DNA from 3 places in the Halomonas sp. LC1 genome. Region 3 is predicted to be linked to each of the others. Evidence: predicted binding sites of a transcription regulator. Region 3 holds the regulator's gene; each other region holds the start of a gene.

Region 1 (3,274 bases), on a different contig from region 3:
TTCCGCCCGCTAAGCGCTGTTTTTCTCGCCTTGCCCTGGCGTCGGCAATCGCGCCAGGGTGAGTGCCGGCCTCCATTAACTCCTCCCAGCACGTGGTGTAACGCCTGGAGCGATGCGCGCAGCGCAGCTGCCAAGGCGCGTCGGCATCGGTCATGCCAAAGCGCAGCGTGCCTTGCCCCATCTTTTGGTTGATGGCGTCGACCGTCTTCATCAGCTGCGGGTGCGCCTTGGTCGTGGGCTGCAGCAAAGAGAGCTGGTACTGCTGCGCATCCACCAAGTCCAGCAGCATCACGCCGGCTTTCATGAATGTGTAGCCGGGGCGATACATCTGATCGAGCCCTTCACGCACGGCTTCTAGAATGAGGCGGGTATCGTCAGTGGGCGCAGCGAGGGGAATCATCGCGCTGGGCGAGAGCTGCGGCTGATCTTTGCGGTGGCGATTGGTGTTTAAAAACAGCATCACCGCGCGGGCCAGACTGCCTTGCTGGCGCAATTTTTCGGCACTTCGCTGGGCGTGACGGCGTAGGGCGGCGTGCAGCTCCTCTTTCACGCCGGTGGATTGGCCGAACGAGCGGGAGGTCATGATGCGCTGGCGGGGCTGCTCCACGGCGTTCATCTCTAGGCAGGGCGTACCGCGTAGCTCCAGCGCGGTGCGTGCCAGTACCACAGAAAAGCGTTTGCGCAGCTGCTTGGGGTCGCACTCGCGCAGATCCCAGGCAGTGCGAATGCCACTGACCGCTAGCCGCTCCGCCAAGCGCCGACCGACGCCCCATACCTCGCTAACGGCCAGTTGTCTCAGCACTACCTGCGTGGTAAGGCTCTCGCCGTGAAGCAAGCACACTCCCTCGTAATGCGGCTGCTTTTTGGCCACGTGGTTGGCAAGCTTGGCTAGCGTGTGTGTCGGCGCAAGGCCTACGCACACGGGCAGCCCTAAATGGCGACGAATACGGCGGCGCAGTGCTGCACCGATGGCTTGGCACTGGGCGTCGTCGAAGCCATCCAGGTAAATGAACATCTCGTCGATGGAGTAGGGGGCAACCTCGGGGCAGGCATCGCGCAGCAGTTGGGCAAGTCTCGCCGACATATCGCCATACAGCTCGTAGTTGGAAGAAAGCAGATGAATCGCCCCACGGCGGCGTAGCCCCTCTAACTGGTACGCGGGCGTGCCCATGGCGATCTCCATGGCTTTCATCTCCTCCGAGCGGGCAATCACACAGCCGTCGTTATTCGACATCACGCCAACCGGCTTGCCTTCTAGCGCGGGGTTGAACACCCGCTCGCAGGAGACATAGAAGTTATTGGCATCCACTAACCCGATCATGGCAAGTACTCGTGAATGACGGCGCGCACCACGCCCCATAGCTGGCAGTCGGTGCCTTCTAGCGGCAGCGGCGGATAGTGGGGGTGGGCAGAGCAGAGGTGGGGCGTGCCGCGATACAGCGCGTAGCGCTTGATCAGCACTTCCTCGTCGAACATGGCCACGAGGATATGCCCTAAGCGGGGCGTCACGCTGCGGTCGACGACCAGTAAATCGCCTTCGAAGATTCCCCAGCCCTCCATGCTGTCGCCGGTGGCGGTGAGGTAAAACGTTTGGGTGGGGTGTTTGATCAGCCGCGCATTGAGATCGAGGGTGCGCGGCTCGTAATCTTGGGCGGGGGAGGGAAAGCCGCTAATGCCGGCGCGGCCCGTTTGGGGAGGAAACGGCAGCGGCTGAGACGTTAACGGCAAGGCTGTCGCAACGGGGGCGAGTTGAGACGGCATCGTCGGTATCCTCAAGAATAAATAGTGTGTTTATATACAGTATATATAAACAGTATTTATTCACGAGGCAAAAATTGCAAGCACTGCCCTTAGCGAGCCAGCCACAGCCCCACGACCAAAGCACTGATGACTGTAATAAAGAACACAAGGTTGCGAACGCGGGTATCGCGGCGAGGTTTCATGGCAATCTCCATCAAAAAATGAACGGCGTCGTGGCCCATGGCCGCGTAAAAGCAGCACAAGCGCTGCGCCGAGCATGGTAACGTTTGAGCCACAACGTTTGCACCGCAATGTTTGCATCGTAATGTTCACATTTAGGCGCATCATCAGACGCGCCAGATTTTCGCAGTGAGACCCATTGTTATGAACGACGCTTCCCGAGTAGGCGCGGCGCCTCAGCCGCTTTCGTTGGCCGGGGGGCGGTTGGCGGCATTGAGCTGGGGGCAGTACGACGCACCCACCTGGCTGGCGCTGCATGGTTGGCTGGATAACGCCGCCAGCTTTACACGCTTGGCCCCACGCTTGGTGAGCGCGCTGGGCATTCGCATCGTGGCGATCGATTTTCGAGGCCACGGGCACTCCGCTCATGCCCCGACTGGCAGCGACTACGCGCTTTGGGACTACACCCACGATGTGCTGGATGCTATGGATGCCCTAGGCCTCGAGCAGACCACGCTGCTGGCGCACTCCATGGGCGCGGCGGTCTCTTGCTTGGTCGCGGCCGCGCTGCCGGAAAAAGTAGCGCGACTGATTCTGCTGGACGGGTTGGGCGCGCTCAATACGTCGGCAGAAGAGACGGCCAGCCAACTGCGTAAAGGCATCATCGCTCACCGGCGCTCCTCGTCTCGCACACCGCGCTACCCCGACCTGGAAAGCGCCATTGCGGCCCGGGTGGCGGGCGGCGTTACGCCGTTGGATAGCATCACCGCCACGCCGCTGGTCGAGCGTAATACTCAAGCCACGGCCGATGGCAAAGTGCAAATGCGTACCGACAGCCGCCTGCTCAAGCCCTCTCTGGTGCGCTTTACACCGCCGCAAGTGCTAGCGGTACTGAGCGAGATTCGCGCACCGGTGCTATTGATAGAAGGAGAGCAGGGCATTTTGGGCGAGCGTGCCTGGGCAGCCCAGGCGCGGCAGGCGGTGCCGCAGCTCACTCGGCACGTGCTGACTGGCGGCCACCATTTGCATTTGGAGCCGCAGGCCGTCGAGCGCGTGGCCGAGGTGATTTGCCGGGAAGGCCACACGGCCAGTTAACGTTGGAACACAAGAACGACGTGTGCGTATGAGACACCATGCCAAAAAGGAGGGGCAGAACGTGGTTAGCCAGTTGACGGGGAGAGCGTTGGGGAGCGGTCGTAAAGTGGCCCTGGTGCTGGGGAGCGGCGGTGCAAGAGGGTACGCCCATATCGGTGTGATTGAAGCGCTGGAGGCCCGAGGCTTCGAGATCATTTCGATTGCCGGGTGCTCCATGGGTGCGCTGATCGGTGGCATTTATGCCTCGGGCAAGCTGCCG
Region 2 (3,274 bases), on a different contig from region 3:
GCGCATCGACGCCAACGCCGCCGACTTCGACGCTTCTACGCAGGGGCTGCTTGAGCTGGTGCGTGCCCACTTCCCCACCAGCGCACGCAAAGCCGATAGCGCCGAGCCAGCAAGCAGCGATAAAAAACCGGTGCGGAAGAAGCGTTAGGATAAAAAGTAAGTAAGCACAGCGCCTTGGCAGACTGTCAGGGCGCTTTTGGGTCAATGCCTAATGAGTGGCTCTCAACCGTCGACAATCGGCGCGTAGCCGTGGCTTATTGAACATTGTGAAAAGGTGAACCCATGCAGCATCTTCACCGGTCTATTCAGCGCTGCCCGCGAGTCGCGGTCTACGGCACGTTAAAGCACGGCCATCGCAATCATCATTGGTTAAACGGCGCTGACATGCTGGGCCAAGACCGTTTAACGGGAATCACACTTTACGACCTTGGCCCCTACCCAGGCGCTAAGCTCACGCCATCCACAGGCGTTAAGGTGGAAGTGTATGCCATTAACGCCGAACAGCTAGCACGACTGGATGAGCTAGAAGATTACCTGCATAACTCTCCCGACAAGGGGATGTACGACCGAAGGGTGTTGGCAACACAGTATGGCGATGCCTGGTGCTATATCTACAATCCACCGGTTGAGGCAACGTCGCAGATCAAGAGCGGAGAGTGGTAAAACGATTTACAGTAAGGCAAATGCCTCTTCCGTACTCACAACCTCCGCATACTCCCCTGCTAAATTCGCCAGCGACATCGCATGCACCTCTTCGGCAGTGCGATAGGTGCCGGCGTAATCTTGCTTTGCGAACGTGAAGGTGGCATCGCTCACCACATAAGCATCGAAGCCTAAATTCCCCGCCGAACGTACCGTGGCTTCGACCGAATTACTGGTACTGACGCCTACAATGACCAACTTATGGATGCCGCAGGCACGTAGCCAGCGCTCTAACCCAGAGTGCGTGAACGCATCGGGCACGTTTTTATCGACGATATGCTCGGTAGCGAGTGGCTCAAACGCAGGCTGGAATAGCACGCCGCTCTGACCAGGCCAAAACGGTGAGCTGGGCGTGCGGGAAAGATGACGTACATGCACGATAGGCTCACCTTGGCACCGCCAACTGGTTAGTAGCCGCTGAATGTTGGCTTCGGCTTGCGGGTTATTGCGCTCTCCCGCTTTTTCAGTCGCCATGCCTTGCTGCATGTCGATAATGATCAGCGCTACGCGCTGATTCTTCGTCACGTACATGCTTTCCCTCCCTGAAATCATCCGAGTAAGTCTTCCCTCTTTTCCCAAAATACCATTAGCGCTGTCGTGGCTGTACTGCCCGCTTGGTTGCGGTGCTGGGCAAACCTCATATACTGTATTTATGAACATATATATTGATACTACGTACGAGGTAGCAGATGACATCACTGGATCCCTCTCGCGCTACCGTGCATAAAGGGCGCGGTGCAACCTACGACCCACATAACCGCTTTGCCCCTACCCGCAGCGTGGCAGAGGATGACGGATGGTGGCAGGAAGAAGCCTCTATCTCACTGGCAACAGAAGTGCGCGAGGAAGCCAGTAAAAGCGCACTCTCTTGGAACAAATCGCCAGATTTACCTTTTGATCGTTCGCTTAACCCGTATCGCGGCTGTGAGCATGGCTGTGTCTACTGCTATGCCCGGCCCTCACACGCCTATTGGGATTTATCGCCAGGGCTGGATTTTGAAACCAAGCTGATCGCCCGTCGCGGGCTGGTGGAGCATTTAAAAGAGGAACTTTGCCACCCCCACTATGTTTGCCGCCCCATTAACCTCTCCGGTAATACCGACTGTTACCAGCCGCTAGAGGCCACCTACCAAACCACCCGCCGCTTACTGGAATTGCTGTTAGCTTGCCGCCACCCGGTGACGCTAGTGACGAAAAGCACGCTGATTTTGCGGGATATCGATCTACTGGCAGAAATGGCGGAGCATCGCTTGGTGCGGGTGTTCGTGAGCTTGACCAGCCTAGACGCTAACCTAAAGCGCACGCTGGAACCCCGTGCGGCATCGCCGCAGGCACGCCTGAAAGTGATTCGTGAGCTAAACACGGCGGGAATACCGGTGGGCACGCTGATATCACCGATTATTCCCGGCCTGACCGACCACGAAATTGAACGCATTCTGGAAGCCGCCAGCCGCGCCGGGGCGCGCACCGCCACCTGGATGCTGCTGCGGCTGCCCCACGAGGTCGCGCCGCTGTTTGACGCGTGGCTAGAGGCTCACTACCCCGAGCGCGCTGCCAAGGTGATGAGCTTGATGCGCCAGTGTCGGGGCGGTAAAACCTACGATTCGGCCTTTGGTAAGCGCTTTCGCGGAGAAGGGGTATTTGCTGACTTAATCGCCCAGCGGTTTCAGCGTGCTAGCCGCCAGTGGAACATGCAGCCACGCCCCGAGCAGGGGCTGAATACCCGTGATTTTCGCCCGCCCCGGGCACAGGGGGATTTATTTGATTAGACTGCAGGAATACCCATCACTAAGAAGACGCCCTCTCCATGTCGCTCAGCAAAACAAAATCCAGCTTTTACCGCCGCCTTTACGTGGCCCACTTGATTGAGCAAGGCGTGGCCAGCGTACCCGCGCTGATGGAAGCCACCGGCATGCCGAGGCGCACCGCCCAAGACACCATTACGTCCTTGGGGGAATTGGATATTGAGTGCGTATTTGAAAAAGGCGACGGCGAGCGCCACAACATTGGCCACTACACCATTAAGCAGTGGGGCGCGATTGACCCTCAGTGGGTGGCATCGAACGCTGAGCGCTTAGGGCAGGTACTGGGCTATCGCTAGCCTCGTCAGGCTCTGCCCACGCAAGGCGCGCTGTATTTAACGTCACGCTGAGCGAGCTTGCGGCCATCGCCAATACGGCGGCCAAGGGCGGTACCGCCATCATGATCACCAGCCCAAGCGCCAGCGTGTTATAGAGTGCCGAAAACACTAGGTTTTGTACCATGACTCGGCGGGTGCGCTTAGCCAGTGCCAATAGCCTTACGATACCGCTCACCCCAGGCCAAAGCAGCTGTGCGGCGGCTCCTTCTCGGGCAGCTTCGCTGGCTTGCATGGGGGCGACACCTACCCCGGCTTCGGCAAGGCTCAAGGTATCGTTCACCCCGTCGCCCACATAGAGCGTGGGCGATGGCAGCGCTTTGAGCAGTGCCGCTTTAGCTTCCGGCGAACGCTGGGCGTAGCACGCGTTTTTTGCTAGCCCCACCTGCAGGCAAAGCCAGCCCACCGGCCCCTGGCGGTCGCCGCTGATCAGCG
Region 3 (3,274 bases):
GGCAGAGGCGCTGCGTACCGCGTTCGAACCCGTCGCTGCGGAGTTCGATATGCAGTGGTCGCTGGTGGATACCGAGAAACGCCGCCGCGTGGTGTTGATGGTATCCCGAGAGTCTCACTGTTTGGTCGACTTGCTCTACCGCTGGCAGGCAGGGGAGTTGGATTGCGATATCGTCGGCGTGATTTCCAACCATGACGATATGCGTTCGCTCACCGAGTGGTACGGTATTCCCTACCATCATGTGCCGGTCGATCCTGCCAACAAACAGCTGGCGTTCGATCAGGTGCAAGAGCGGATCGACGCGGCCCGTGCAGACTGTGTTGTGCTGGCCCGCTATATGCAAATACTGCCGCCCTCGCTGTGCGAGCGCTATGCAGGTCGAGTCATCAACATCCACCACAGCTTCCTGCCGTCGTTTGCCGGTGCCAAGCCCTACCATCAAGCCTATGAGCGGGGCGTGAAGCTGATTGGTGCGACATGCCACTACGTGACCGAAGAGCTGGACGCCGGGCCGATCATCGAGCAAGACATTCATCGGGTCAGCCACTGTCATACGCCTACCGACCTCGTTCGGTTTGGTCGCGACGTGGAGAAAGCGGTGCTGGCTCGCGGCTTGCGTTGGCACTTGGAAGATCGCGTACTCATCCACGGCAATAAGACGGTCGTCTTTAGTTAATCGATTCTGGGGGCGCTATGTCCTTTGCACAAAGCGTATTGGCACCGTGGGCGCTCGTGATGAGTGGGTTGTTGTCACTGGGTGTGATGGGCTGGTGCGTTTGGCTGCGCCCCTGGCAACCTCTTCTGGATGATCCGGCGCTTCAGCACCGCTGGCTGGCCGCAACCCTGATCGTCATGCTGTTTTGGCAGCTACGCGCGCAAGCGGTGGATTGGCTGACGCTGCATTTGGTCTTTACGGTGCTGATGACGCTGGTATTCAAAATGCCGTTAGCGCTCATCAGCAACCTGATGATCAACGTTGCCATGGTGGCGATTGGACGAAACGACTGGGCCCTGCTGGGGGCAAACGTGCTGGTCACCGGCATCGTACCTGCCATGGTGACAGGCGTAGTGTGGCGGCTGGTTGATCGCCGGCTGCCGGATAATTTGATGGTCTTTCTGTTTGCCTGCGGCTTTTTTGGTGCGGCGCTGTCGACATTGGGGGGGGGACTGTCGGCGGTGGCGCTCATCCTCATGGCGGGCACTGACCCTGAAGCCGTGTATCTGGCTCAAGAGTATGCCCGCTTTTTACCGCTGCTGATGCCTTCCGAGGCCTTCATTACGGGGATGCTGCTCAGCATCCTGCTGGTCTACCATCCGAACTGGGTGGCCACGTTCAATGACCACCGTTATATCGACTCCCAGTAACGCAGGCGAGTGTGTGCAGAGCGTCGGTGAGGATCAGCCCAGTGCCTGACCGTTGCCTCCACGAATTACCCCAACGCCGACGCCTTCGATATCCAGTTGCTGCGTGCGCAGATCGATCTCGATGGGGGCAAAGTCGGCGTTCTCGGCAATCAACGTCACTTGATGCCCCTGGCGTTTAAAACGCTTGACCGTGACTTCGTCTTCTAGTCGTGCTACCACGATCTGACCATCCCGCACGCGGTCGGTACGGTGAACGGCCAGTAAGTCGCCTTCCAAAATGCCGACATCTTTCATGGAGAGGCCGCGTACCCGCAATAAATAATCGGCCTTGGGCGTGAAGTACTCGGCAGGCAACGGGCAGTAACGGTCAATGTGCTCGGCGGCCAGAATCGGGCTGCCAGCGGCCACTTCACCAATCACGGGCAATCCGTTGGGGAGAGGGTCAGCGGCGACCGATGCTGTGGCAGGGGCTGGCGTATCGGCAGGTTCCAGCGGCTCTTGATTAGGCAGACGGATCCCACGGGACGTATTACGAATAATGCGAATGGCCCCCTTGCGCTCTAACGCGCGCAGGTGCTCTTCCGCTGCATTGGGAGAGCGGAAGCCAAGCGCTTTGGCGATTTCGGCGCGCGTTGGCGGATAACCCAGCTCACCCATGGTCTTAACGATGAAATCAAATACGTGCTGCTGACGTGCTGTGAGTGGACGCGACATACCAAACTCCAAAACAGTGAAAAGACAGTAGCTACATGTCGGCTTAATCAGTATGTGGTTAAGTATACAGTATGTTGCTCTGTCCAGTACATGGCGAGGACCACGAAAGCTAGACAAACATGAAACCCGTCAATGACTAGGCACGAATTGGATAAGAGATTGAGCCAGCAAAGCGAATGGCATAGTATTCAGCGTTGTTTAAAACACCTGTTTTTTGGAGGGCGTTATGGCCCAGTCGGATACGGTAACGCGTATTTTGGATACGGCAGAGGTGCTATTTGCAGAGCGAGGCTTTGCCGAGACGTCGCTGCGCAATATCACTAGCAAGGCGCGGGTCAATTTGGCCGCCGTGAATTACCACTTTGGGTCCAAAAAGGCGCTGATTCAAGCGGTGTTCGCCCGCTATCTTGATCCGTTCTCGGCGCGCTTTCATACCGCACTGGATGAACTAGAGGCGCGCTACCAGGGCCAGCCGATTCCCCTAGAAGTGTTGCTGGAAACCATGGCGACCACGGTGCTCGCCGTTCCAGCCGAGCGCAATAGCTTAAAAGTGTTCATGCGACTGCTAGGGTTGGCCTACAGCCAAGCGCAGGGACATTTGCGGCGTTACATCCAGCAGCAGTATGGTGATGTGTTCACCCGTTTTACGGAGCTAGTGCGCAAAGCGACGCCGGATCTGCCGGACGCCGAGCGCTTCTGGCGGCTACACTTTATGTTAGGAACGGTAATATTCACGCTGTCAGGGCTGGATGCACTGCGCGATATTGCTGCCAAGGATTATCAAGAGCAGGTCACGGTGCGTGATTTGGTGCGACGGCTGCGTCCTGTCGTAGTGGCGGCCATGAATGCACCGTTACCCGCTGTGGTTGAAGAGGGTCACCATGGTAACGCCCAAGCTAGCTGAGCTGCCGCCGACAAGCGGGGGTTGGATAGAGATCGATACCCAGCGCCAGAGGCTGTGCTGGTGGCAAGGGAACGACATTCAGCATGAGTGTGCGATTTCGACGGGGCTGGCAGGCGTGGGGCAGGAAGAGGGTAGCGGTCAAACACCGCTTGGCTGGCACTATGTGCGAGCGTCGATTGGCCGCGGTTGTCCGGATAATGCCGTGTTTCGTGGTCGCCGCTGGACAGGCGAAGTCTTTTCGCCAGAGCTTGCGGCCGCGCACCCCTCGCGCGACTGGATTTTGACGCGCAT

The links. The regulator LexA, encoded in region 3, represses DNA repair genes until DNA is damaged. The targets are predictions, from matches to a motif close to TACTGTNTANNTANACAGTA.
Region 1: the regulator LexA is predicted to act here: its motif matches at 1,797-1,816, upstream of QIT27_RS00720 (LexA family protein).
Region 2: the regulator LexA is predicted to act here: its motif matches at 1,345-1,364, upstream of QIT27_RS15945 (PA0069 family radical SAM protein).

The regions. Positions count from the first base shown of each region.
Region 1 is NZ_JASSPG010000001.1:153,518-156,791, reverse strand. Features, by position in the region: gene QIT27_RS00725 (Y-family DNA polymerase) at 1-1,321, opposite strand, end outside; gene QIT27_RS00730 (sodium-dependent transporter) at 1-13, shown strand, start outside; gene QIT27_RS00720 (LexA family protein) at 1,318-1,761, opposite strand; gene QIT27_RS00715 (alpha/beta fold hydrolase) at 2,125-3,015, shown strand; gene QIT27_RS00710 (patatin-like phospholipase family protein) at 3,044-3,274, shown strand, end outside.
Region 2 is NZ_JASSPG010000010.1:51,862-55,135, reverse strand. Features, by position in the region: gene pgi (glucose-6-phosphate isomerase) at 1-148, shown strand, start outside; gene QIT27_RS15955 (gamma-glutamylcyclotransferase family protein) at 283-663, shown strand; gene QIT27_RS15950 (cysteine hydrolase family protein) at 670-1,233, opposite strand; gene QIT27_RS15945 (PA0069 family radical SAM protein) at 1,392-2,471, shown strand; gene QIT27_RS15940 (winged helix-turn-helix domain-containing protein) at 2,510-2,803, shown strand; gene QIT27_RS15935 (heavy metal translocating P-type ATPase) at 2,724-3,274, opposite strand, start outside.
Region 3 is NZ_JASSPG010000009.1:37,551-40,824, reverse strand. Features, by position in the region: gene purU (formyltetrahydrofolate deformylase) at 1-676, shown strand, start outside; gene QIT27_RS14945 (energy-coupling factor ABC transporter permease) at 694-1,365, shown strand; gene lexA (transcriptional repressor LexA) at 1,399-2,079, opposite strand; gene QIT27_RS14935 (TetR/AcrR family transcriptional regulator) at 2,306-2,983, shown strand; gene QIT27_RS14930 (L,D-transpeptidase) at 2,961-3,274, shown strand, end outside.